3 regions of the Clostridium pacaense genome follow, and region 2 is predicted to be linked to each of the others. Evidence: riboswitches for the same ligand, from Rfam matches in the RefSeq annotation. Region 2 holds a riboswitch; each other region holds the start of a gene.

Region 1 (7,916 bases), on a different contig from region 2:
ATGGCAAAGGACATACAGAAGTCATTGAGGACAGGAAACCGCAGATGCTGCCTTCCTGGGGAACCATCTGCATGGATACAGGGTGCGTATTTGGGTACCGGCTCACCGGAATGGTAATTGAAGACGGCATGTTCTATACGGATTCCGTGTTCTGGGGAGTGGACGGATGACAGGCGGAATCCGGTAAATCCTTTCAACAAATATTAGCAAGGATTCTCCCATCCTCTAAGGTGGTGAGATGAATTGCCAAAAACAAACTTAACGACAGTGGTGGGCGGAGAGTAATCGGTATCCCCCACTGCCATGAGGTCAACCACGCATCTACGTAGGATGCAGTCGCACTTCGACAATATACCGAGCGTGGATTGAAACAATCCTAAATGTTTTAAGTCCTAAATATTTGCGATGGGCCTGTGATTTGCCATGGTGGTGTGGTAAAATGAATCATATCAAATGAACATGATATTAAATAAAATAATATAAATATACAAAAAATGCAAAAGGCAACCAGGAGGATTTTATGGGAAATATTTATATGATATCAGACACCCATTTTGGCGATGCAGGCGCAATACTGAAATATGAGGGAAGACCCTTTAAGGATGGCCATGAGATGAATGAGCAGATGATTGAAAACTGGAACCGTGTGGTTGGGGCGGAAGATACGGTCTATCATCTGGGCGATTTTGCCTGCGGTATGGACGCAGGGGAGATAACGGCCATACTGGGAAGGCTGAATGGACATAAGATCCTGATAGCAGGGAACCATGACAGGGATTTTGACAGCCGAAGGTGGATGGATATGGGATTCGGCGAGGTGAGTTTCCTTCCCGTTGTCTTAGATGAATTCTATATACTATCCCATCAACCCATGTATGTGAATATATACAGTCCCTATGCCAATATATTCGGTCATGTCCACAACAACCCCATGTATGCGGATGTGTCTGAACGGAGTTTCTGTGCCTGTGTGGAGCGGATTGGATATGCGCCCATTGCATTTGAGGCAATCAGGAGAGGGATACTGGAGGCGGATGGGAAAGGGAAAAAACAGGGGGGATGAAGCCGGATGAAAGGAAGCCAGATGAAAGGAAGCCGGATGAAAGGAAGCCGGATTACATGAAACAGGATTAATTGAAACAGGAAGCGGTCCGCTTATTCCCAGCGGGCCGCATATTTATCCAGCATAAATGCAGGATAGTAGGATTCCTTTGCCTTCCTCAGATTCTCCATCCCCATATCTTCCTCACGGTTAATATAGTGCAGTTCAGGATAGACCTTAAGCAGATGGCGGACAAATTCACGGTTAATCATCTGGTATGTGCCGTGGACCGTGATATCGGCTTTCTCGAACCTTACATCAAACCCATGTCCGCCTACCGGCTCACCAAAGGTAAAGGCCAGCAGCCGGTCCCCGGCATAGAGGACGCCGCCTGTAAGCCCCAGGGCATCATAATGTTTAAAGGCCGTGAGGATGGCCTCCTTTTCCGCTTCCGGCATACCGCTTTCAAGCCCTTCATGATTTTCTTCCCAGCTTTGCAGAAGGGCAAGGCAGGAGTTTATATGTTCCTGTCCCAGCACTTCAAAGTGCCAGTCCGGACATTCCTGTTCAAAGCGGTTGCAGTGGTTCCGTTTATTATGCAGCTTTTTCCCTCCAAGACTGGCCAGGGTTCCTGCCTCATAGATATAATCCGCACTATCCCGAAGTCCCTCAAACCGGAACTGTGTGGGGAATTCCGTCAGGAGGCATTGCTTCTGCGCCTCGGTCACGCCCTTGATTAAAAGGGGCTGTCCCAGCTGTTCCGCCAGCCGCTTCATCTGGGTGATGGCAGGTTTTAGTGTTCCGCTGCCGGCAGGATAGGAGAAGAACAGTCCATCCTCCGTTTGGTACCTGGCAATCATCCGGCTCCCCAGGTCTGCCGCAGTCATTCCATACGCCCTTCCCCAGAGAAAGAACGTCCCAAAGCATCCATCGGATGCCAGGCTGTCCTCGGCCGCCAGGATGGGGGCCATCCATGAACGGTCCGCGATGGACAGTTCCCTGAACTCAATAGGGGTGCTGCGGATGATGCTTGGGGCATTGCCGCCCCAATCCATGGACAGGGCCGTATTCCCCGAAACCTGATAGCTGCAGGTCTGTGCACAGCATGAGCCGGTACATGACCCGGTCTGTTTTTTATTGCATGTTTTATCCATTATATGATTACGCTCCGTGATTGACTTTTCTTTTTAGACATATTATAATTTTAACAGTATCATTATAAATTACAAGTACGAACATCAAGGTGCGGTACTAACATAGAAGTATGGTACTTACCTGAAGGAGAGTGTAAGATGGGAAAATGCTCCATATCACAGGCCAGCCTTGGGGAGACAGGATTCAGCTATACCCTGTCCCTTATAAACGGCAAATATAAGATGACAATCCTCTACACCCTTATGGAATTTGGGGTGGTGCGGTTCAATGAGATGAAAAAGTACATTGGGGAAATCTCATACAAGACGCTCAGCGTCACGCTGAAGGAACTGGAGGGCGACCAGCTGGTACACCGCGAAGAGTATCCACAGATACCGCCTAAGGTGGAATACAGCCTGACGGAACGGGGCAAATCACTGATTCCCATCCTGGACATGATGTGCGAGTGGGGGGAGAAGCACCGTCTGCCCTCCAGGCGGGAGCAGAATAAGGCTGACATTTAAAGGCTGAAATTTAAAGCTTGACATTTAAAACAATACCGAATAAACTGATGATACGGATATAATAAGATTTTTATATGATACAACCACAACAGGGAGCTTGTGAAGCAGGCTGAGAGGAAGTAATCGAACTTCGACCTATTATACCTGATTTGGATAATGCCAACGTAGGGAAAATATGGAAGTACATCAACCGCGCATCTGATCTGCGCGGCAGATGCAGCGCATGAGTTCATTCATGGTCCATTCCTTGACGGAGTGGGCCATTTTTATTTACCACAAAAAGAAGAGGAGGAAAGACATGAACTACACAACGCAGATGGATGCGGCCAGAAAGGGAATCCTGACAAAGGAACTTGGGAAGGTGGCTGCAAAGGAACAGTTTGAACCGGCAGAGCTGATGAGGCTGGTGGCAGAAGGGAAGGTGGCCATTCCTGCCAACAGGCGCCATGGGTGCCTTGAACCAAACGGAATCGGCTCCATGCTGAAGACAAAAATCAATGTTAACCTGGGCACCTCCAGGGACTGTAAGGACCTGGATATGGAACTTTTAAAGGTCAATGACGCAGTCCGCATGGGAGTGGAATCCATCATGGATTTAAGCTCCTTCGGGGATACCCGCACCTTTAGGAGGATGCTGACCCGGGAATGCCCGGCCATCATAGGCACGGTGCCCATCTATGATGCCGTGGTGTATTATCACAAGCCCTTAAAGGATATCACCTCCCGCGAATGGATAGATATCGTGAAAATGCATGCGGAGGACGGAGTGGATTTCCAGACCATCCACGTGGGTATAAACAGGCGGACCGCAGAGCGTTTTAAACAGGCAGGACGCCTGACCAATCTTGTATCAAGAGGCGGTTCCATCATATTTGCATGGATGGAGATGACAGGGCAGGAGAACCCGTTTTATGAACACTTTGATGAGATACTGGACATCTGCCAGGAGTATGATGTGACACTGAGCCTGGGGGATGCCTGCCGCCCCGGATGCATTGAGGACGCCTCGGACATTTCCCAGATAGAGGAACTGGTGACGCTGGGGGAGCTTACCAGGAGGGCGTGGGATAAGAATGTCCAGGTCATCATCGAAGGACCGGGGCACATGCCTTTAAACCAGATTGAGGCCAATATGAAGATACAGCAGACCATCTGCAAGGGCGCGCCCTTTTATGTCCTGGGTCCGCTGGTCACGGATATCGCGCCGGGATATGACCATATAACTGCTGCCATCGGAGGGGCATTGGCAGCTGCCAGCGGCGCGTCCTTCCTCTGCTATGTGACCCCGGCGGAACATCTGCGGCTGCCGGATCTGGAGGATGTGAAGGAGGGAATCATGGCATCCAGGATTGCGGCCCATGCAGCGGACCTTGCAAAGGGCGTCAAAGGGGCCGCACAGTGGGATCATGAGATGAGCGCTGCACGCAGGGACCTGGACTGGGAGCGCATGTTCCAGCTTTCCATTGACCCGGAAAAGGCCAGGAGGTACAGGGCGTCCGCAAAGCCGGAGAAAGAGGACACCTGCTCCATGTGCGGCAATTTCTGCGCGGTTAAGAATATGAACCGGATACTGAAAGGGGAGAGTGTCAGCATATTTGATGAATGACAGGCGGACTTGCCTAAGCCAGCTTTCCAGGTACTGTAAATATTCCATAAATTTAAATGAAAATAGGGCTTGACATTGTGAGAATTATTATATAGAATAAAAATCAGAGAAAAACTTAGAAAAGAAAACTTATGTGACTAGGGAGTCACGAAGTGAGTATGTTACTGGTACGCAGGCAGAACTCAGATTACACTGAAAATTTTTATTTTCCGTGTAGTTTGAGTTTTTTTTTCTGGAAAGGAGGATTTATTGTGAAGATAAGTCAGATTTTAAATAATAATGTTGCAGTGGTGAAAAAAGGGGGCAGTGAACTGATTGTTTACTCCAAAGGCATATCATTCAGAAAAAAGGCTGGCCAGTCCATAGGAGAAAATGAAATCGAGAAAACATATGTTTTAGACTCCAATGATATGCTGGAACACTTCAGCTACCTGCTCGCCAACACGGACGAGGAATATCTGAACATTGTCAATGATGTCATTGCACAGGGCGAGCTGCTGCTGGGGCAGAAGGCAAATGATTATTTATATCTGACCTTATTGGATCATATTGACTTTGCACTGAAACGTGCGGGGAAAGGGCAGTTTATCCGCAGCCCCCTGACCTGGGAGGTTAAGAAATTCTATCCCAGGCATTTCCAGATCGGCCTGCATGCGCTGGAGCTGTTAAACGAACGGTTCCATGTGGAATTTCCTGAGGATGAGGCGGTATCCATTGCACTTCATTTCGTCAACCTGCAGTCCGAGGGGAAGGACCTGAAGGAGACGATAGAGGCCATGCAGGTCCTTAAGGATATCCTGTCCATCATCCAGTATCACTATAATATACGTCTGGATGAGTCATCTGTGAACTATATGCGCCTTATTACCCATCTGCAGTATTTCATACAGCGGCTTCAGGCCGGACAGGTATTTGAGGATAATGACAAGGCGCTGAATTCCCAGGTCAGGATGCTGTATCCTGCCGCATATGGGTGCGCTGTAAAAATCCGGGCGTACATTAAAGAAAATTTTAAGATGGAACTGACCATCGATGAGGAAACATATCTTATCCTGCATATACACAGGGTTACGAACAGAAATGAAAAGAAGGAGGAAGATTGATGAAATATCAGACAATGAATGAAAACATCATCCGCCTGGTAGGCGGCAAGGATAATATCAGCGCGGTCGTGCACTGCATGACCAGGCTCCGTTTTACATTAAAGGACCGGAGCAAGGCAAAAACAGAAGAAATTAAGGCCATGGACGGGGTGATTGACGTGGTGTCCAATGACGTGGCATATCAGATCATCATCGGAACCCATGTTTCAGAGGTGCATGAGGAACTGATATCCATGCTGGGAATCAGCACAGAGGCATCAGGACCCCAGGCCAGGACCAGGAAGAATCCGTTTAAGGCGGCCCTTGACCTGGTATCGGAATCCATGACACCGCTACTGGAACCTATCATCGCGGCAGGTATGCTGGCAGGCCTTCTGTCCCTGGTATCCCTGATGGGACTGGTGTCGGCGGACAGCCCCACCTATATTGTCCTGGACTCCATCAGGGGGGCTGTGTTCTTCTTCCTCCCCGTATTCATGGCCATGGCATGCGCCAAACGCCTGAACGCCAGTCCCTACCTTGCGGTGGCATTGGCGGCAACCCTGCTCTCTGCTTCCATTAACGGGGTGGAAGGACTCAGCGTATTCGGGATTCCCCTTCCGGCCATAACCTACTCCAGCTCCTTTATCCCAATCCTGCTGGCAGTGTGGTTCATGGGATATGTGCAGGCATTCCTTAAGAAGGTCATACCTAACCTTCTGCAGTATTTCCTGATTCCGGTATTTACCCTGGTGATAACCCTGCCCGTTACCCTGATGTTCTTTGGGCCCATCGGAACCTGGATCGGCGAGGGAATCAGTTTTGTATGTACCTTCCTGGCCAATACCCTGGGCAACTGGAGCGTGGTGGCTTTTTATGCGGCAATCCAGCCATTCTTGATCATGATGGGAGCCGGAAACTTCATTATGCCGGTGGTCATGGCCTTCCTGGCGGAAATGGGATACGACCCCCTGTTCCTGGCAGCCTGCACCATCTCCGACATTGCAGTGGGAGGCGCCATGTTTGGATATTTCCTCCGTGCAAAGGATGCGAAACAGAAAGAATTATTCGGCACGGTCAGCTTCTCGGCTATCTTAGGCTGTACGGAACCGGCTGTGTTCGGTGTGTTTGTGAAATACCGCCGTCCGTTCCTGGCTGTCATATTCGGCGGAGGGCTGGGAGGACTGTTTGCAGGACTGATGGGGGTTAAGACATATACCATGGCATGGGGGCTGGCAGGCCTTCCTTCCTATATCGGTGTCAATGATTTCAATAATTTCTATTATATGATAGCAGCGGTTGCCATTGGATTTGTGGCTGCAGCCATTGCTGGTTTTATCCTGTGCCAGCCGGAAGGGGAGGCGCAGAAAGAAGGAACCTCCTTGTTCCGGTTCGGAAAAGCCCGCAAAAAACAGCCGGCCAGCCAGGCCCCGGCTGAATCAGCTGAGGACGGTCCGGAGGCAGGAAACGCGGACGGCGGGAATATCCACAGGGAACCACTGATGGCAGTGGCTGAAGGTGAGGTGGTTCAGCTGTCACAGGTGGAAGATAAGGCATTTTCCAGCGGGGCCATGGGAAAGGGGATAGCCATAAAACCTTCGGGCAACCAGGTCTATGCGCCTGTAAGCGGAGAGGTGGTATGCCTGTTCCCAACCAAACATGCCATTGGAATCAAAAGCGATTCCGGCGTGGAGCTTTTAATCCATATCGGTATCGATACGGTGCAGCTGGACGGAAAACATTTTACGGCCCATATAGAGCAGGGACAGCGGGTGGAGCGCGGACAGCTTCTGGTGGAAGCGGATATGAAAGCCATTGAAGGGGAGGGCTATGACACGACCATCATGGTCATTGTCACCAATACAACCCATTTCCTGGATGTGATTCCCGCTGTATGTGAGAACATCCGTCTGGATGAAGATTGCCTGAGTGTTGTATTTTAGAGTGTTTAAAGGAGCAGATAAGGATGAGAGATGACTTTTTATGGGGAGGCAGCATTGCGGCCCATCAGTGCGAGGGAGCATGGCAGGAGGGCGGAAAGGGAGTTGCAATCATGGATCTGGTGACCAGCGGCTCCCACGAAGTCCCAAGGGAAATCTGTAAGGAAATTGAGGACGGGAAATATTATCCATCCCACAGGGGAATTGATTTTTATCACCGCTACAGGGAGGATATCGGATTATTTTCGCAGATGGGATTTAAGGCCCTGCGCATCTCTGTGGACTGGTCCAGAATCTATCCCATGGGGGATGAGGAAGAGCCGAATCAGGAAGGTATCCGCTATTATGCGGATGTGGTGGACGAACTGCTTGCCAATGGGATTGAACCCATTGTGACGCTGTATCATTTTGAAATGCCGTATCATCTGGTGACGGGGTACGGTTCATGGACCAACAGGAAGCTGATTGGTTTTTATCTGAGATACTGTGAGACCATGTTCCGGGCGCTGAAGGGAAAGGTAAGGTACTGGGTCACATTCAATGAGATGAACCACATTGACCCGGCGACCGAAGCATCGGATATCTTTA
Region 2 (7,916 bases):
CGCCAAGGTGGCCCAGTGCTTAAGGGACAATGGCTGGGAGCTGGCCTCCCACAGCTGGGGCCATCTGCAGCTGGGCGTGGCCAAGAATCCGGAGGACGGCTTTGCCATCTCCGAGGAGCGTTTCCGCGCGGACACGGACAAGTGGGAAGCCGAGGTGGAATCCCTGATCGGTCCCACGGATATCCTGCTCTATCCTTACGGCAATGACATTGCTGACTGGCATGCATATAAGGAGGACAACCCGCGGTTTAAGTATCTGGAGTCCAAGGGCTTCCGGTATTTCTGCAACGTGGATGCCAGCACCCCATACTGGATGCAGATGGGTAATAACTATCTGCGCATGGCAAGGAGGAACCTGGACGGCTACCGGCTTTATGAGGACATGACCCAGACAGACCCTTCCAAAAAACGTTTAAGTGATTTATTCGATGCGGCGCAGATATTTGATTCCGCAAGACCTACTCCGGTGGAATGGAGTTACCAGTAAGATATAAACCCAGGCAGTGTGCCGGCCGCTTCATGACGAAGCAGACCGCACACTGCCTGTTTTATTTTTCTTTTTCCAGATACGGCTTCCCCATTCTTATTTTTCCCCGTCGCACATGTACAGGCAAGAACGCACGAACTGTTTCCAGTTGTCAACATATAATAAATCAAGGAATTGATTTCTAATTGAAAGGAGCTTTTTCATGATTCCCAAACTGGAAGTAAATGGGGTCAGCTACTCCTACCACTCATTGGATGGTGAGACGCTGGCCCTTTCCAATATATCATTTGATGTGTCTGCCGGGGAATTTGTTGCTATCGTGGGACCTTCAGGCTGTGGAAAATCCACTCTCCTGACCATGCTCAGCGGGCTGACCCAGCCTGAAAAGGGGACCATCAGCATTGACGGCGCCCCCCTGTCCAAGACACACTCTGCTATCGGTTATATGCTGCAGAAGGACCATTTATTTGAATGGCGCAACATCTTCTCCAATATTTCCCTTGGACTTGAAATACAAAAACGGTTGGACGAACCTGCCAGGCTTGAACTTCTGGATATGATGTCCGCCTATGGCCTGGCCGGATTTGAATATGCAAAGCCCTCCGAGCTTTCCGGCGGCATGCGCCAGAGGGCCGCGTTAATCAGGACCCTGGCCTTAAAGCCGGATATACTGCTGCTGGATGAGCCATTTTCCGCCCTGGACTATCAGACACGGTTGTCCGTGTGCGACGATATCAGCTCCATCATACGAAGGACCCATAAAACGGCCATCCTGGTGACCCACGACCTGTCTGAGGCCATCAGTGTGGCCGACCGTATTGTCGTGCTGTCCGCGCGGCCCGGACGGGTGAAGTCCGTTTTATCCATTGATTTCCCGGAAGGCTGCACCCGCTCCCTTGACAGGCGTAACTGCCCGGAATTTTCCAATTATTTTAATACCGTATGGAAGGAGCTGAAGACATATGAATCATAACGGCCCTTGTTATACCATGCAGGAACAGGGTAGGAAAAACTGCGGCACATGTGAAATGTCCGTGGCCCAGCAGGCCTTTGTGGAAGGGGAACTGCGCCGCCACCGCCAGGTCACCATCTGCCGCATCATGCTTTTAGTGCTTCTTCTGGCCCTTTGGGAGCTGGCGGCTGACATGCACTGGATTGACAGCTTCATCTTCAGCTCCCCCACCATGATTGCCAAATGCCTGGTAAGCATGACACGGGACGGCAGCCTGTTCCTCCACACAGGCGTGACCCTGCTGGAGACCCTTGTAAGCTTTGCCCTATGCACTGTTTTTGGCCTGGCCTGCGCCCTGCTTTTATGGTCCAGCAAAAGCGTGGCCCAGGTGCTGGAGCCATTCCTTGTGCTTTTAAACAGCCTTCCGAAATCAGCCCTGGCCCCTCTTCTCATCGTGTGGCTGGGCAATAACATGAAGACAATCATCGTTGCAGCCGTATCCGTGGCCGTGTTCGGCTCCATCCTCACACTCTACACCGGCTTTACCCAGATGGATACGGAGAAAATCAAGCTGATATACTCCCTGGGCGGCAACCGGAAGGATGTGCTGGTAAAGGTCCTGCTTCCAGGTTCCCTGCCCATGCTCATCAGCAATATGAAGGTGAACATCGGGCTGTGCCTGGTGGGCGTCATCATCGGCGAGTTCCTGTCCGCCAAGGCCGGACTTGGTTATCTGATTACCTATGGGTCCCAGACCTTTGCCATGACCATGGTGGTGACCTCCATTGTGATACTTTGTATTGTGTCCGGGGTGCTGTACCAGATTATCGCGTATGCGGAAAAGAGGATAAGTAAGCTTAGTTAGGCGCCGGTATGGAGGCAGTATCCTTACGGTCCAGTGAGGATGCTGCCTTTTGCAGACAGGCAGATCACAAATTTCCTGTTGACAAATCCCCTTCCATATCTTATACTGATTTCCATAAATAGGGGAGCTTATTGATAGGCTGAGAGGAAGTTGTGAACTTCGACCCATGAACCTGATTTGGATAATGCCAACGTAGGGACCCATGAAGCAGCTTATATGCGGGAATACCTTGGTATTCCCGTTTTTTATTGCGTTAAAGCCAGATATCTTACATCCGGCTGCCTTAAAATCCATATTGGTAAACAGAGTGAGCAGATGTTCACGAAGGGGTGCACCACCGCGGGTGTATTGCTTCGTGAACTTTTTTTATGCTGATATCGCACAACAATCCCGCAGGGAAAGGAGGTGGAACAATGGCAGTCATCAATGGCATTACCGTCGTACTGACGCAGCCCGTGTCCGTCCGGACATATCTTCTGGAACACAATTACCGTCTGGACCGCATTGCCGTGGAGCTGAACGGCAGCATACTGCCTAAAAACAGCTATGACGCAACCGCTTTGACGGACAGTGATGTAATGGAAATCGTAAATTTTGTAGGAGGAGGATGATTATGGCTGATACAGTGACCAGGGAACAGCTGCAGGAAGCCCTGCGGGAACGGCATACCCCAGAGGTCCAGGAAAGGCTGGACCATGCGCGGATTGCCGTGGCAGGGCTTGGAGGGCTTGGCTCCCATGTGGCATCAGCGCTGGCAAGGATCGGCGTGGGGCACCTGCATCTCATCGACTATGACGTGGTGGACATTACCAACCTGAACCGGCAGCAGTATACGGCCAGGCATCTGGGAAGATACAAGACAGATGCGCTGGCAGACGCACTAAGGGAAATTAACCCATATCTGGATATTTACACGGACTGCGTGAAGGTGACAGAGGATAACCTGGTTTCCCTGTTTGACCGGGAAACCATTATCTGCGAGGCATTTGACCGTCCCCAGGCCAAGGCCATGCTGGCCAACGGCATACTGGCCCATTTCCCCGGCAAATATCTGGTGGCCGCATCCGGCATGGCCGGCTATGGCAGCAGCAATGCCGTGATTACCAGGAAAGCAGGGAAACACTTCTACCTCTGCGGGGACGGCATCTCGGATCCTGAATCCGGATACGGCCTCATGGCGCCCAGGGTAATGCTCTGCGCCGCCCATCAGGCCAACATGATTGTACGGCTGATCCTCGGTGAGGAGGAGGCGTAGGGCGTGTTGAAACATCCACAGCAGACACATCAAACATATTAAAAAGGAGATTTCATACCATGACAGACAACATCATTGAGAAAGACCGCGACCCGCTCATCCTGGGAGGGCATACCTTCACCTCCCGTTTCATCCTGGGTTCAGGCAAATATTCCCTGGATTTAATCCACGCTGCCGTGGAACAGGCAGATGCCCAGATCATCACCCTGGCCCTGCGCAGGGCAAATGAAGGAGGGCTTGCTAACATACTGGACTATATACCGGAGCATGTCACCCTTCTGCCCAATACCTCCGGGGCCAGGAATGCGGATGAAGCCGTGCGCATAGCACGCCTTGCCAGGGCTGCAGGCTGCGGGGACTTTGTAAAGATAGAGGTCATCCACGACACGAAATACCTGCTGCCCGACAATACCGAGACCGTGAAGGCAACCGAAATCCTTGCAAAGGAGGGCTTTGTGGTCATGCCCTATATGTACCCGGACCTGAACGCAGCCAGGGACCTGGCCGATGCGGGCGCCGCGTGCATCATGCCCCTGGCCGCTCCCATCGGAACCAACAAGGGGCTGTGCACAAAGGACTTCATCCAGATCCTCATTGACGAGATTGACCTTCCAGTCATCGTGGATGCGGGAATCGGACGTCCATCCCAGGCATGCGAGGCAATGGAAATGGGGGCGGCTGCCATCATGGCCAACACAGCCATTGCAACCGCAGGGGACGTGCCCGCCATGGCCCATGCATTCAAGCTGGCAATTGAATCCGGGCGGCAGGCATACCTGGCCGGACTCGGGAGAACCCTGGATAAGCAGGCCAGCGCCTCCTCCCCCCTGACCGGATTCCTTCATGACTGAACCACAGAAAGGCAGATGCTATGTCCAATAACAAGAATGAAACCAATGTACTGAATAAAAGTATACTGAACACCCAGGTACAGCAGGACCTGGAAATGGAGCGGACCGACCACATGGCCTATCTCCCGGACATGGAGGTCCTTGATTCCGGCATTGACCGCCAGGTCCTTTCCTTGATGGAGGCCTATGACCCGGCGTCTTATACGGCGGGCGATGTAAAGGCCGCCCTGAACCATGACATGAGAAACCTTGAGGATTTTGCAGCCCTCCTCTCCCCCGCCGCGCAGCCCCTCATTGAGGAGATTGCCAGGGCGGCACAGTCAGAGACAAGAAAACATTTCGGCAACTCCATCCAGATGTTCACTCCCATCTATATTGCCAATTACTGCGAAAACTACTGCATTTACTGCGGGTTTAACTGCAAGAACAAGATCCGGCGGGCAATGCTTGACCCGGAACAGATTGAGGAGGAAATGAAAGCCATTGCCGCCACCGGCCTGCAGGAAATCCTGATACTTACAGGCGAAAGCCGCAGCCAATCCACGGTCCCCTATATCGGGGAGGCCTGCCGGATTGCAAGGAACTACTTTAAGGTCATCGGGCTGGAAATCTATCCCCTTAATTCGGATGAATATGCCTATCTCCACGGATGCGGGGCTGATTATATAACGGTATTCCAGGAAACCTATGATTCCGGTAAATACGAAACCCTGCATCTGTCCGGTCATAAACGATGTTTCCCTTACCGTCTCAACACACAGGAACGGGCCATTAAAGGCGGTATGCGGGGCGTTGGCTTCGGCGCCCTCCTGGGGCTGGCGGATTTCCGCAAAGACGCATTCGCAACCGGCTGCCACGCCTGGCTCATTCAGAGGAAATACCCCCATGCTGAGATTGCATTTTCCTGTCCAAGGCTCCGGCCGATCATCAACAATGACAGAATCAATCCCATGGATGTACACGAGACACAGCTGCTTCAGGTGGTATGCGCTTACCGCCTCCTGATGCCGTGGGCCAGCATCACCATCTCCACCAGGGAGTGCGCCCGGGTAAGGGACAACCTGGTTTCCATTGCCGCCACCAAGATATCGGCAGGTGTGAGCACGGGCATCGGCAGCCATTCAGATGAAATCAAGGAGAAAGGGGACGACCAGTTTGAGATATCGGACGGGCGGAGCGTGGATGAGGTGTTCCATGACCTGCTTGCGCGGAATCTGCAGCCGGTCATGAGTGATTATATCTATGTATGAGAATCTGATAACGGACCCCGGACTGAAAGGACACATCCTGGCGGTCACCAACAGGAACCTCTGTTCCAGACCTTTTGCGGAACAGATCCGCCGGGTCTGCCGGTTCCATCCGGCCGCCCTGATCCTGAGGGAAAAGGACTTGCCGGATGCTGAATATGGTGAACTGGCCAAAGAGGTGATGAAGATATGCAGGGAATATCAGGTTCCCTTCATTGCCCACAGCTTCATGGAAACAGCCCGCCAACTGGGCGCGGATACAATCCATCTCCCCCTGTGGCGGCTGAGGGAGGCATCCGGCACAGGCCTTCCGGATGGCTTTAAGACCATAGGCGTCTCTGTCCACAGTGTGGAGGAAGCCCTGGAGGCAGCGGCCCTTGGTGCCTCCTACCTCACTGCCGGACATATCTATGCCACGGACTGCAAAAAAGGGCTGCCTCCGCGCGGAACCGGCTTCCTGCGCGCGGTCTGTGAAGCGGTTGACATCCCTGTCTATGGAATCGGCGGCATCCGCCTGGATGAGGCACAGATAAAGGAAGTGCTGGGATGCGGGGCAGCCGGAGGATGCATCATGTCGGGAATGATGGGAATCTAGGATAGGAACGGATTTCCAAACACGCCCTAAGACAAAAAACAGTTGACGCCGCCCCCCTGGCAGCAGTAGAATTAACCCACAGCAGACCTTTTTGCAGGGTAATGAAATCATATAGAAAAAGAGGCTTACATCCATGGGATTCCTTATAAAACCAGCCGCCTTCGGCGCACTGATACTGGCAGGCTGCCTGCTCAGGCACAAGAACATCTTAAGCAGCAATGACCAGAAGACATTCAGCAGGCTTGTGCTCAACATCACGCTGCCTGCCGCTGTCATCCACTCCTTTTACGGGTTTGAAAAGGAACCATCCATTTACCTCATGATTGTCCTGGGTTTCCTGTGCAGCCTCCTCCCCTTTCTGGCAGCCTACTGCCTGACAGGAAAGCTGGACCGCCGGGACCGGATGTTCACCATGCTTAATATGGCAGGATACAACATCGGCTGTTTTACCCTGCCCTTAATCCAGAACTTTTTCGGCCCGGCCGGCTCCGTGGCCGCCTGCATGTTTGATACCGGCAATGCCGTGATGATGACCGGAGGTTCCTATGCCCTGGTAACCACCCTGCTTCACCTGGATACCGGGGACAATGGCTCCGCGCAGACGCCTGTGTGGAAAAGGTTCCTGGGATCCATTCCCTTTGACACCTATATGCTGATGCTGGTTTTCTCCTCCATTGGGATCCGTATTCCCGGCTGGCTCGACGCCCTGCTGGAACCGGTCTACCAGGCAAACAGCTTTCTGGCCATGCTGATGATCGGGATGATGCTGCGGCCTGTCCATGGCAGCGCCGCCCTCAGGAACACCATGCGGGTCATCCTGGGACGGCTGTTATCTGCCTGCATTTTCTCCCTGTCCATTTACCACTTTGCGCCCCTTTCCCTGGAAATGCGGCAGGTGCTGGCCGTGACCGTATTTGCCCCGGTCAGTACCCTGGCTCCTATCTATACGGAAAAATGCAAGGGAGACACGGCCGTATCCAGCTTTACCGCCTCTGTGTCCATCATCATCGGACTATTCGTCATGTCCGGCCTGGCTATGTGGTTCCGGCTGTAGCGGCTGTAGCTATTTAACGGTCCATGCTTTATCTGTGAAATAAACGCTTCTGGCCAGCTTCAGTACATCCGTATCTTCGTATAAATCCGCATTCAGTGAAATGGAATACACCTCACTGCTGTCCGGCTTTGCAAAGAATACATACCACATACGGGAGGTCTGGTCCTCCTCCGGCACAGGTCCGTACTCAGCTTCCACATCCTCCAGTGAGGCAGCCGTGTATAAATCATGCTGTACCAGGACCAGCAGGGCAGGGGCCTCACAATCAATGACCCTGACCGGTTCCGTGATGAACATGGAATGGTTCCAGGGAAGACCGATGTCTGCCAGTTCACCCTGGCTGAACCTGCGGTTTGGCCATCCGCCCGAATAGCGTTCCACCGCTCCTGCTGCCCACCATGAATGGGGAACAAAATCATAATCAATATGGGAAGCCAGCTGGTCCAGACGTTTTATGTCTTCCGGGTCTGAGGCCGCGAATACATTTCCCCCTGTACTGCTCAGCGCCTCCGTATACCCCTGGTTGGACAGCCCCCGGGGCAGCCGGTACGTCAGGTAATCCGTCATGGCTGTGTGGGTATCCAAAAAGCGGCGGATGCCCTCTTCATCC
Region 3 (7,916 bases), on a different contig from region 2:
TGGCAATCATCGTCGATGAGGGGAAGCTTCCGGGGAATCTGGAAAAAAGGCCTGTTTTCAGTTCGGAATTCGTGTTCTGTGTCAACCCTGACAATCCCCTGGCAAGGGAAAAGGCGATTAATATCGTGGACCTGAAAAACGCCCCCATCATATTGAGCCAGGAGAACTCCTACATGGCCAAGATACTGAAGACGGCGTTTTATAATGCAAATTCGGTTCCCAACATATTGATGTACGGCGTGGAACTGTCTCTGATCCGGAACCTGGTTTCCTCCGGGCAGGCCGGAACCTTCCTCATCAAGGAACTGGCTGATACATGGCCGGAGGTGGTGACGGTCCCCTTGACGGAGAAGATACCCATCACCTTTTCACTGGTATGGCGCAAGGATAAGTTCCAGAATAAGAAAACCCACACATTGATAGAACACATCCTCCTGAAGTCCGGCCACGGTCCAGGAGAACGGCAGGCAGGCGTTTAGCAGCTGCCATATAAGAACCGGCCGGAAGCGCAATGACAGCGCTTCCGGCCGGTTTTTTCTGTGTGTATTATCGGTTAAAACAGTCTTACTATGAATACCCAGATAAGGCCGCTTAAGACGGTTGACACGAATGCAAGCAGCATCATTTTACCAAACTGTTTCTGCTGCTCCTTGGGACCTGGATTCACAACAGATGTCCAGCATGCGAATACATTGGCGCCAGCCAGTGACATAGGACAGGACATTCCGATATAGGCGCCGCTGCCGATGGCTGCCAGGCAGCGGAACATATCCTGCCTTGTGCCCCCAAGGCTCTGTATGGTTTCTTCCACGGTTGCAAAAAGAATGGGAATCGGAACCGACATGGCGTGTGTAAACATGGACAGCACGCCGGATACGGCGCTGTAAACCCCGGATACGATGGGGAGGTTTGCAACATATCCGATAAAGTTGGAGAGGATTGTTATACCGCCAAGAGCCTGGACAACGGACGCCAGGATGCCGGTGCCGGCAACCATGATGACAGTTCCCCATTTGGTTTTATCAAGCACATCTTTCTGCTCCACACAGCCCGCTGCAATCATGATTACGGAGAAGATGATTGCCACGAATCCTATATGCCACTGGGTGAAGGCGTAAAAGAGGATGAATGCAAACATACAGATCATGCAGATCCACTGCTTCTTGTTAAAGGCAGGGATATCCTTAAGCGCTTCCACTTCCGACACATACTTCTTATCCTTTTTGAACCCGCGGAACACAAAATAGTAAATAATTCCCAGTATGGTACAGACCAGGATATGGTCCCAGAAAAAGATTTTGGAAAGAACCCCTGTCTCGATAAAGCCTTCGCCCTCCGCAATTGCAATCTGTCCCGCCAGGTTGCCGCCAAGCGGGGTCATCCTGCCTGCAAGACCGCCGAACATGGTCAGGATCATGGAACATTCCACATTGGCACCGATGTATCCCGCGATTTCAATGGTAATCAGCGGCACCACGGTCAGGGCCAGGATGGTGGTTGGTCCTAAAAGTGCAAACAGCATGGTAAACACAAAACATATCAGCGGCCAGACCTCTGCCTTAACAGGCAGTTTCGTAATCAGCTTTTTGGCAAACAGGGCCAGTGTCCCGGACTGTGTCATACACTGCCCGAAGAAATAAATACCAATCAGGGTCCAGAAAACGTTCAGATTGATACCGCCATACATGACGGAATCCTTGATTCCGCCGAACCGTGCCAGGACAATGGCCACTGCAAGCGCTAAAAGACCTACATTCAGCCTGGTTATATAGGCAACGATTATTACCAGAACTAATACAATTAATGAAATTGCTGAAAAGTCCATATTGTAACCCCCTAATCATCATCAACTTGTGTCAATATAAATTCATCACCGGTTTATCGTTTCGGAATGCCTGGCAGGCCCGGATACTTTTCGGCAACCTTCTGTACTTCCGGATCTTCCAGACAGCAGAGCCATCCATTGTCATATACAAGGGTATCACCTACCGTCAGTGTTGCATGGCGGATGTCTCCGGTAATATGTGTGTAATAGCCATAATTTTCATTTGCCCCGGCAGAGCCGATATGTACATGGAGGTTCGATGTATGTGAGTGCTCAATCAGCCTTCTGTGAAGCGGATTGGGGCATTCATTCTCAGTAACCGCCGCATTGGGATGGACGCCGAAATGGAATGTATCGAACTTCCAGATGCCATCGCCCACCTTTCCTTCCATGTCCTTTAAGAATCTCTGGAGCGCGTCTGCCTCGGAACCGCCGGAAATCTTTACGATGCGGCCGTCCTTGATATCCAGGCGGATTAAGTCCTCCCACTGCGGCCTGATCCCGATGTAGCGGGACCACCAGCTGAGCATGCGGTCGAAGTAATAAACGCCGTTGATATCCTGGCAGTTCACAGGCGGATGTACCCATTCCGGCCAGAACGACACATGCCGGACCTGTTTGCGGTAGGAGTCATAAGGCAGCCCCGGGATACCGGGACGCTTCACCGGATCAAGTGTATAGCCTTCCAGATGGGTGCCGTTTGGATCGGTCAGCACAAACCTGGACATATGGTTCATGAACGGCTTTGAGCTGATATGGCGGATGGCCGTGACCAGTTCATAAGGCGTCTGTGCCCATCTGCTCATCAGCAGGGGTGCTGTGGTTGGGAATATGCGCACCATCCATGTCTGGGCATCCTCAAAATGTCTGCGGAAATTCCCAAGCTCTGTGGTAGTGATGTCAAATGAAGTACAGAGCACAAGGTCTGCTTCCTCAACAACTCCTCTTAAAATCGGGGGATAGCGCCAGTGATGCGGTTCCTGTGGATCGTCCAGCCAAAGGATGGAACAATGGGCGCCCCGCGACTGTACCACGGATGACATCCATGAAACGGCTTCCTCATCCACCAGATTATCACCGCCGTACAGCCCGTCTTTATGGGCTACAATTACAACCTCCATTCCAGGTTTGACCTCAGCAACGTTGTCTACAAGATCAATCAGCGAATTCATCGCTGCCTGTGGGATACCTACCTGTATTGACATTCAATTTCTCCTTTCATTTGCCTTTTCATGCATTTCCGGATATGCATAAAAATTGTTTGGTTTATTCCATGCTTAAGCAGAATACCTAAAATTGTTAAACTTTTTCTTCTCTTCTTGTATAAGAATACCATATGAGATGTCAACTATGGAATAAAAGATTATTTATCTTAACTTTAATAAAATTAAAGATGCCGGATTTCTCGGCTAGATTTCCCAACTGGATTTCCCACGGCCGGATTGACAAAACAGATGGCCGGTGCTATGCTAAGTAACAGCAGGGAGCTTGTGATGCAGGCTGAGAGGAAGTAATCGAACTTCGACCTATCGTACCTGATTTGGGTAATGCCAACGTAGGGAAATATGAAGCGCTTCATTGTGTATATCAAGGTTCATATCCCGCGGGGGTATGGACTTTTTTTAATTCATATGGAGGGAAATGGATATGAAGATGAACATTAAGAAACTGGCTGTAAGCGCAATGCTGGTGGCGGTGGCGGTGTCGCTGTCCGGCTTTTCCATCCCCATCGGGGCGTCCAGGTGCTTTCCCATGCAGCACCTGGCCAATGTGGTGGCCGGCGTGTTCCTGGGGCCATGGTACGGGGTGGCAATGGCTTTTTGCACCTCCCTTATCCGCAACCTGATGGGAACCGGAAGCCTTCTGGCATTCCCTGGAAGCATGATAGGGGCGCTGGTGTGCGGGATGCTGTACCGTCATACGGGTAAGCTGGCCCTGGCGTATGGGGGCGAGGTTTTCGGCACGGGAATCCTGGGCGGTATCCTGTGCTATCCGGTTGCCACCCTGGTGATGGGCAAGGAGGCTGCCATCTTTGCCTACGTGATGCCGTTCCTTATGAGTACGCTGTGCGGAACCGTGATTGCCGCGTTCTTCATCGGCGTGCTGTGTAAGTCAGGGGCGTTTAAGTATATGAAGCATATGCTGGATGCCGATGTGCAGCCGTCCGTGGCAGTGAAGGAACAGGGGAGGTAGGGCTGCAGGTACAGCCCGGAAGGAACTGACAGATGAGACAGATAGAATGGATAAAAAAAATAAGGGATACCTCACCCCGTGTCCACTGCATCACCAATTATGTGACGGCTGGGGACGTGGCCAATATGGTGCTGGCCATTGGCGGTTCCCCCATCATGGCCCAGGGGATTAAGGAGGTGGAGGACGTCACGTCCATCTGCCAAAGCCTTGTGCTGAACATGGGAACCCTTGAGGAGGAACGGGTTGAGGCCATGATCCTGGCCGGGAAAAAGGCGGCTGGCCTTGGACATCCGGTTATCCTTGACCCGGTGGGAGTGACTGCGTCAGCCTTTCGGAGGGTGTCGGCCCTTAGGATCCTTAAGGCCGTCAGGCCATCGGTGATACGGGGAAATGTTTCTGAAATCCATATGCTGGAACAGGCGCTTATGGGGATGGAGACAGGGAACCTGTGCGGGGTGGATTCCGTGCCAGGCGATTGGACGGACCAGCCCGAAAAAGCCGCCGTATCCCTTGGAAACCGTACGGGCGCTGTTGTGGTGATGACAGGGACAACGGATGTTGTGGCCGGACATGGCAGGGTCATGAAGATAAGGAACGGGCATCCCTTTATGGGGCGCATTACGGGCAGCGGGTGTATGCTGGATGGGATTATCGGAGCTTTCTGCGCAGTGGGCGCGCCTGTGACGGAAGCCGATGCCATGACGGAAGCCGCCGCCATGGCAGTATGCGCCCATGGCCTGTGCGGGGAGCTGGCTGCCGGAAAGGCCGTCAGGACAGGAGGCGGAACAGGCAGCTTTAGGATGTACCTGACGGACTATATGAGCATTCTGGATGACGGGATGCTGGAAAGAGGGAAAAAAATTGAGATTTCATAGGAATCAGCTTTTAATCTATGCGGTGACGGACAGGGCGTGGACAAAGGGCAGGAGTCTGTCTGCGCAGGTGGAGGAAACCCTGAAAGGAGGCGCCACCATGGTCCAGTTCAGGGAAAAGAACCTGGGACAGGGAAATTATGACCGGATGCTGGCCGAGGCATTGGAACTCAGGAAATTGACAGAGCGTTACCAGGTCCCGCTGATTATCGATGATGACATAGAGCTGGCCCTGGCCTGCGGCGCGGACGGGCTTCATGTGGGGCAGGATGATATGGATGCGGGCCTGGCCAGGAAGCTGCTGGGGCCTGACCGGATACTGGGGGTGACGGCCAAGACCGTGGAGCAGGCAAAAAGGGCCTGTGTCCAGGGCGCGGATTATCTGGGCAGCGGTGCTGTTTTCGGCACCACCACCAAAGCCGATGCCAGGCCCATGACCATGGAGACCCTGCGGTCCATATGTGATTGTTCGGACGTGCCCGTGGTTGCAATCGGAGGCATCAACCTGGGGAATATCGGGCTTCTGGAAGGCAGCCACGTGGCCGGGGCAGCCATTGTTTCCGGCATTTTCGCGGCACAGGACATATGCCTGGCTACTGCCCGGCTAAAAGAAGCCATGATAAAAATCCGTGATAAAAATTCAAGTTATTTCCAAAAAACAGTTGACATTTAAATATCATGTGATTATAATAAGCTCAACATTCAACAAAACATAAGAAACTGTTGAGCAGGAGTAAGTAAGATTGTAATGCCAGGCACAGAGAGCTTCCGGCCGGTGTAAGGGAGCGTTGGATTAGAGTCTGAATGGACCTGCGAGGGCAGCTGGAAACCAGCAGTGTTAAGCTGATGGGAGTATGGGCTGACGGGTATCCCACCGTTACCAGGGAGGACGCATGATGGTGCGTTACAGAGCGGGCGTATTATAATTCTTGTTCGATGACACAGCATCAGGTTATTTTTGACTTGATGCTTTTTTATATCCATGGGGTGGACTCCATGGAACAGGAATACGCCAACCAGGGTGGTACCGCAGAAGTTTTCAGAAGCTTTTGTCCCTGCTGACATTTGGTCAGCTTAGGGATGGAGGCTTCTTTTTTTGCAGATGATCAACATCCGGACCGCCCGGAGTATGTAAGCCGGATGACACTGGCCCTGCAGCCGCACCCACAACCAGAAAGGAGACATTCCCATATGATTATCCCAACCTGTGAAGAAATACTGAATCTTTCCCCCAAATACGATATCATCCCCATCTGCCGCGAGGTGTACGCGGATATCGTCACCCCCATCACGTTGCTTCGCCGCATTGCTGGCAGAAGCAGCCGCTTCTATCTTCTGGAGAGCATTGAGGGCGGGGAAAAATGGGCGCGCTACTCCTTCCTGGGGTATGACCCTGTCATGCGGGTGACCTGCAAAAACAGCCTGGTAACCATTGAAAGCAGCATGGAAGAGATACCGTCCCAGACTATCCCCACCAGCCAGCCCCTTCAGGTCATAAGGGAAATCCTGAACCGTTACCAGTCCCCGAGGCTTGACGGGGAACCTCCTTTCACAGGCGGGTTCGTGGGGTATTTTGCATATGCCATGATTGGATATGCAGAACCCACCCTCCATATCTCCAGGGGGGAAGCCAATGATTACGACCTGATGCTGTTTGACAAGGTGATTGCCTACGACCACCTGAAGCAGAAAATCGGGATTGTGGTTAACATGAGGACCGGAAGGAACATTGAGGAAAATCCGGGCGCCAAGGGGCTTGTGGCCTTTAATCCTCCTTCCCCGGATTCCCGCCCAAAGGAAACCCAGTACCTGGAATACCTGATGAAGGAGTATGGAAGGGCGTGCGGGGAGATTGAGGCCATCGCATCCCTGATCAATGAGACGGCCCCGCTGAAAAAGCTTACATCCGTATCCAAACCCGTTTTTACCTGCAATGTATCCAGGGAAGCCTATTGTGATACAGTGGAGAAAACAAAGGAATACATCCTGGACGGCGACATTTTCCAGGCAGTCATCTCCAGACAGTTCTCCAGTCCCTACAGCGGCAGCCTGTTAAACGCCTACCGGGTCCTGCGCACCACCAACCCGTCGCCCTACATGGTGTACATGAACATAGATGACGATGAAATCATAAGCACGTCCCCGGAAACGCTGATCCGCCTGAAGGACGGCCGTCTGACCACGTTCCCGGTGGCCGGCTCAAGGCCCAGGGGAGCCACGGATGAGGAGGACAGGAGACTGGAAAAGGAGCTGCTGGCAGATGAAAAGGAACTGTCGGAACATAACATGCTGGTGGACCTGGGGCGGAACGATATCGGACGGATTGCATCCTTTGACTCCGTGGAAGTGACCGAGTACAAGATGATACACCGCTACTCGAAAATCATGCACATCTGCTCCCAGGTGGAGGGAGATATAAGACCTGGATACGACGGCTGTTCCGCCATTGAGGCGCTGCTGCCAGCCGGAACCCTGTCAGGAGCGCCCAAGATCAGGGCCTGCGAGATCATCGAGGAACTGGAGCAGGTCCCCAGGGGAATATACGGAGGAGCGCTTGGCTATCTGGATTTTACTGGAAATATGGATACATGCATCGCCATCCGCATGGCGGTCAAACAGAACGGGACAGTCACGGTCCAGTCCGGAGGAGGAATCGTGGCGGACAGCGTACCTGAATTGGAATATGAGGAATCCGCAAATAAGGCAATGGCCGTGATAAACGCCATCAAGAACGCAGGGGAGGTAGATGATAAATGATACTTCTGATTGATAATTACGACAGCTTTTCCTACAACCTGGTGCAGATGATTGGAAGCATCGACCCGGACATCCGGGTGGTCAGGAACGACAGGATTACCATAGATGACATTAAGGGAATGTCCCCCAGCCATCTGGTCCTGTCCCCGGGACCGGGGTATCCCAAGGATGCAGGCATCCTGGAACAGGCGGTGAGGGAACTGAAGGGCAGGATGCCTATCCTGGGCGTATGCCTTGGACATCAGGGAATCTGTGAAGCATTCGGAGGG

Evidence for each region. Region 2 has a riboswitch for thiamine pyrophosphate ahead of thiS (sulfur carrier protein ThiS). Riboswitches for the same ligand answer to the same signal wherever they lie in the genome.
Region 1: it holds a riboswitch for thiamine pyrophosphate, as region 2 does, so the genes downstream of both, thiC (phosphomethylpyrimidine synthase ThiC) here and thiS (sulfur carrier protein ThiS) in region 2, are expected to answer to the same signal.
Region 3: it holds a riboswitch for thiamine pyrophosphate, as region 2 does, so the genes downstream of both, thiW (energy coupling factor transporter S component ThiW) here and thiS (sulfur carrier protein ThiS) in region 2, are expected to answer to the same signal.

The regions. Positions count from the first base shown of each region.
Region 1 covers NZ_JAJFEB020000005.1:211,872-219,787, reverse strand. The annotation lists gene LK536_RS40915 (metallophosphoesterase) at 1-170, shown strand, start outside; gene LK536_RS40910 (metallophosphoesterase) at 521-1,063, shown strand; gene LK536_RS40905 (DUF2156 domain-containing protein) at 1,156-2,196, opposite strand; gene LK536_RS40900 (winged helix-turn-helix transcriptional regulator) at 2,335-2,700, shown strand; TPP riboswitch at 2,780-2,890, shown strand; gene thiC (phosphomethylpyrimidine synthase ThiC) at 2,999-4,306, shown strand; gene licT (BglG family transcription antiterminator LicT) at 4,558-5,409, shown strand; gene LK536_RS40885 (beta-glucoside-specific PTS transporter subunit IIABC) at 5,409-7,331, shown strand; gene LK536_RS40880 (family 1 glycosylhydrolase) at 7,355-7,916, shown strand, end outside.
Region 2 covers NZ_JAJFEB020000011.1:148,007-155,922, forward strand. The annotation lists gene LK536_RS47815 (polysaccharide deacetylase family protein) at 1-487, shown strand, start outside; gene LK536_RS47820 (ABC transporter ATP-binding protein) at 690-1,460, shown strand; gene LK536_RS47825 (ABC transporter permease) at 1,477-2,304, shown strand; TPP riboswitch at 2,418-2,520, shown strand; gene thiS (sulfur carrier protein ThiS) at 2,718-2,915, shown strand; gene thiF (sulfur carrier protein ThiS adenylyltransferase ThiF) at 2,918-3,559, shown strand; gene LK536_RS47840 (thiazole synthase) at 3,619-4,410, shown strand; gene thiH (2-iminoacetate synthase ThiH) at 4,506-5,660, shown strand; gene LK536_RS47850 (thiamine phosphate synthase) at 5,653-6,252, shown strand; gene LK536_RS47855 (AEC family transporter) at 6,386-7,306, shown strand; gene LK536_RS47860 (M56 family metallopeptidase) at 7,316-7,916, opposite strand, start outside.
Region 3 covers NZ_JAJFEB020000010.1:76,783-84,698, reverse strand. The annotation lists gene LK536_RS46580 (LysR family transcriptional regulator) at 1-479, shown strand, start outside; gene LK536_RS46575 (SLC13 family permease) at 554-1,825, opposite strand; gene LK536_RS46570 (M29 family metallopeptidase) at 1,879-3,030, opposite strand; TPP riboswitch at 3,296-3,405, shown strand; gene thiW (energy coupling factor transporter S component ThiW) at 3,473-4,018, shown strand; gene thiM (hydroxyethylthiazole kinase) at 4,051-4,893, shown strand; gene thiE (thiamine phosphate synthase) at 4,880-5,563, shown strand; gene LK536_RS46550 (anthranilate synthase component I family protein) at 6,082-7,647, shown strand; gene LK536_RS46545 (anthranilate synthase component II) at 7,644-7,916, shown strand, end outside.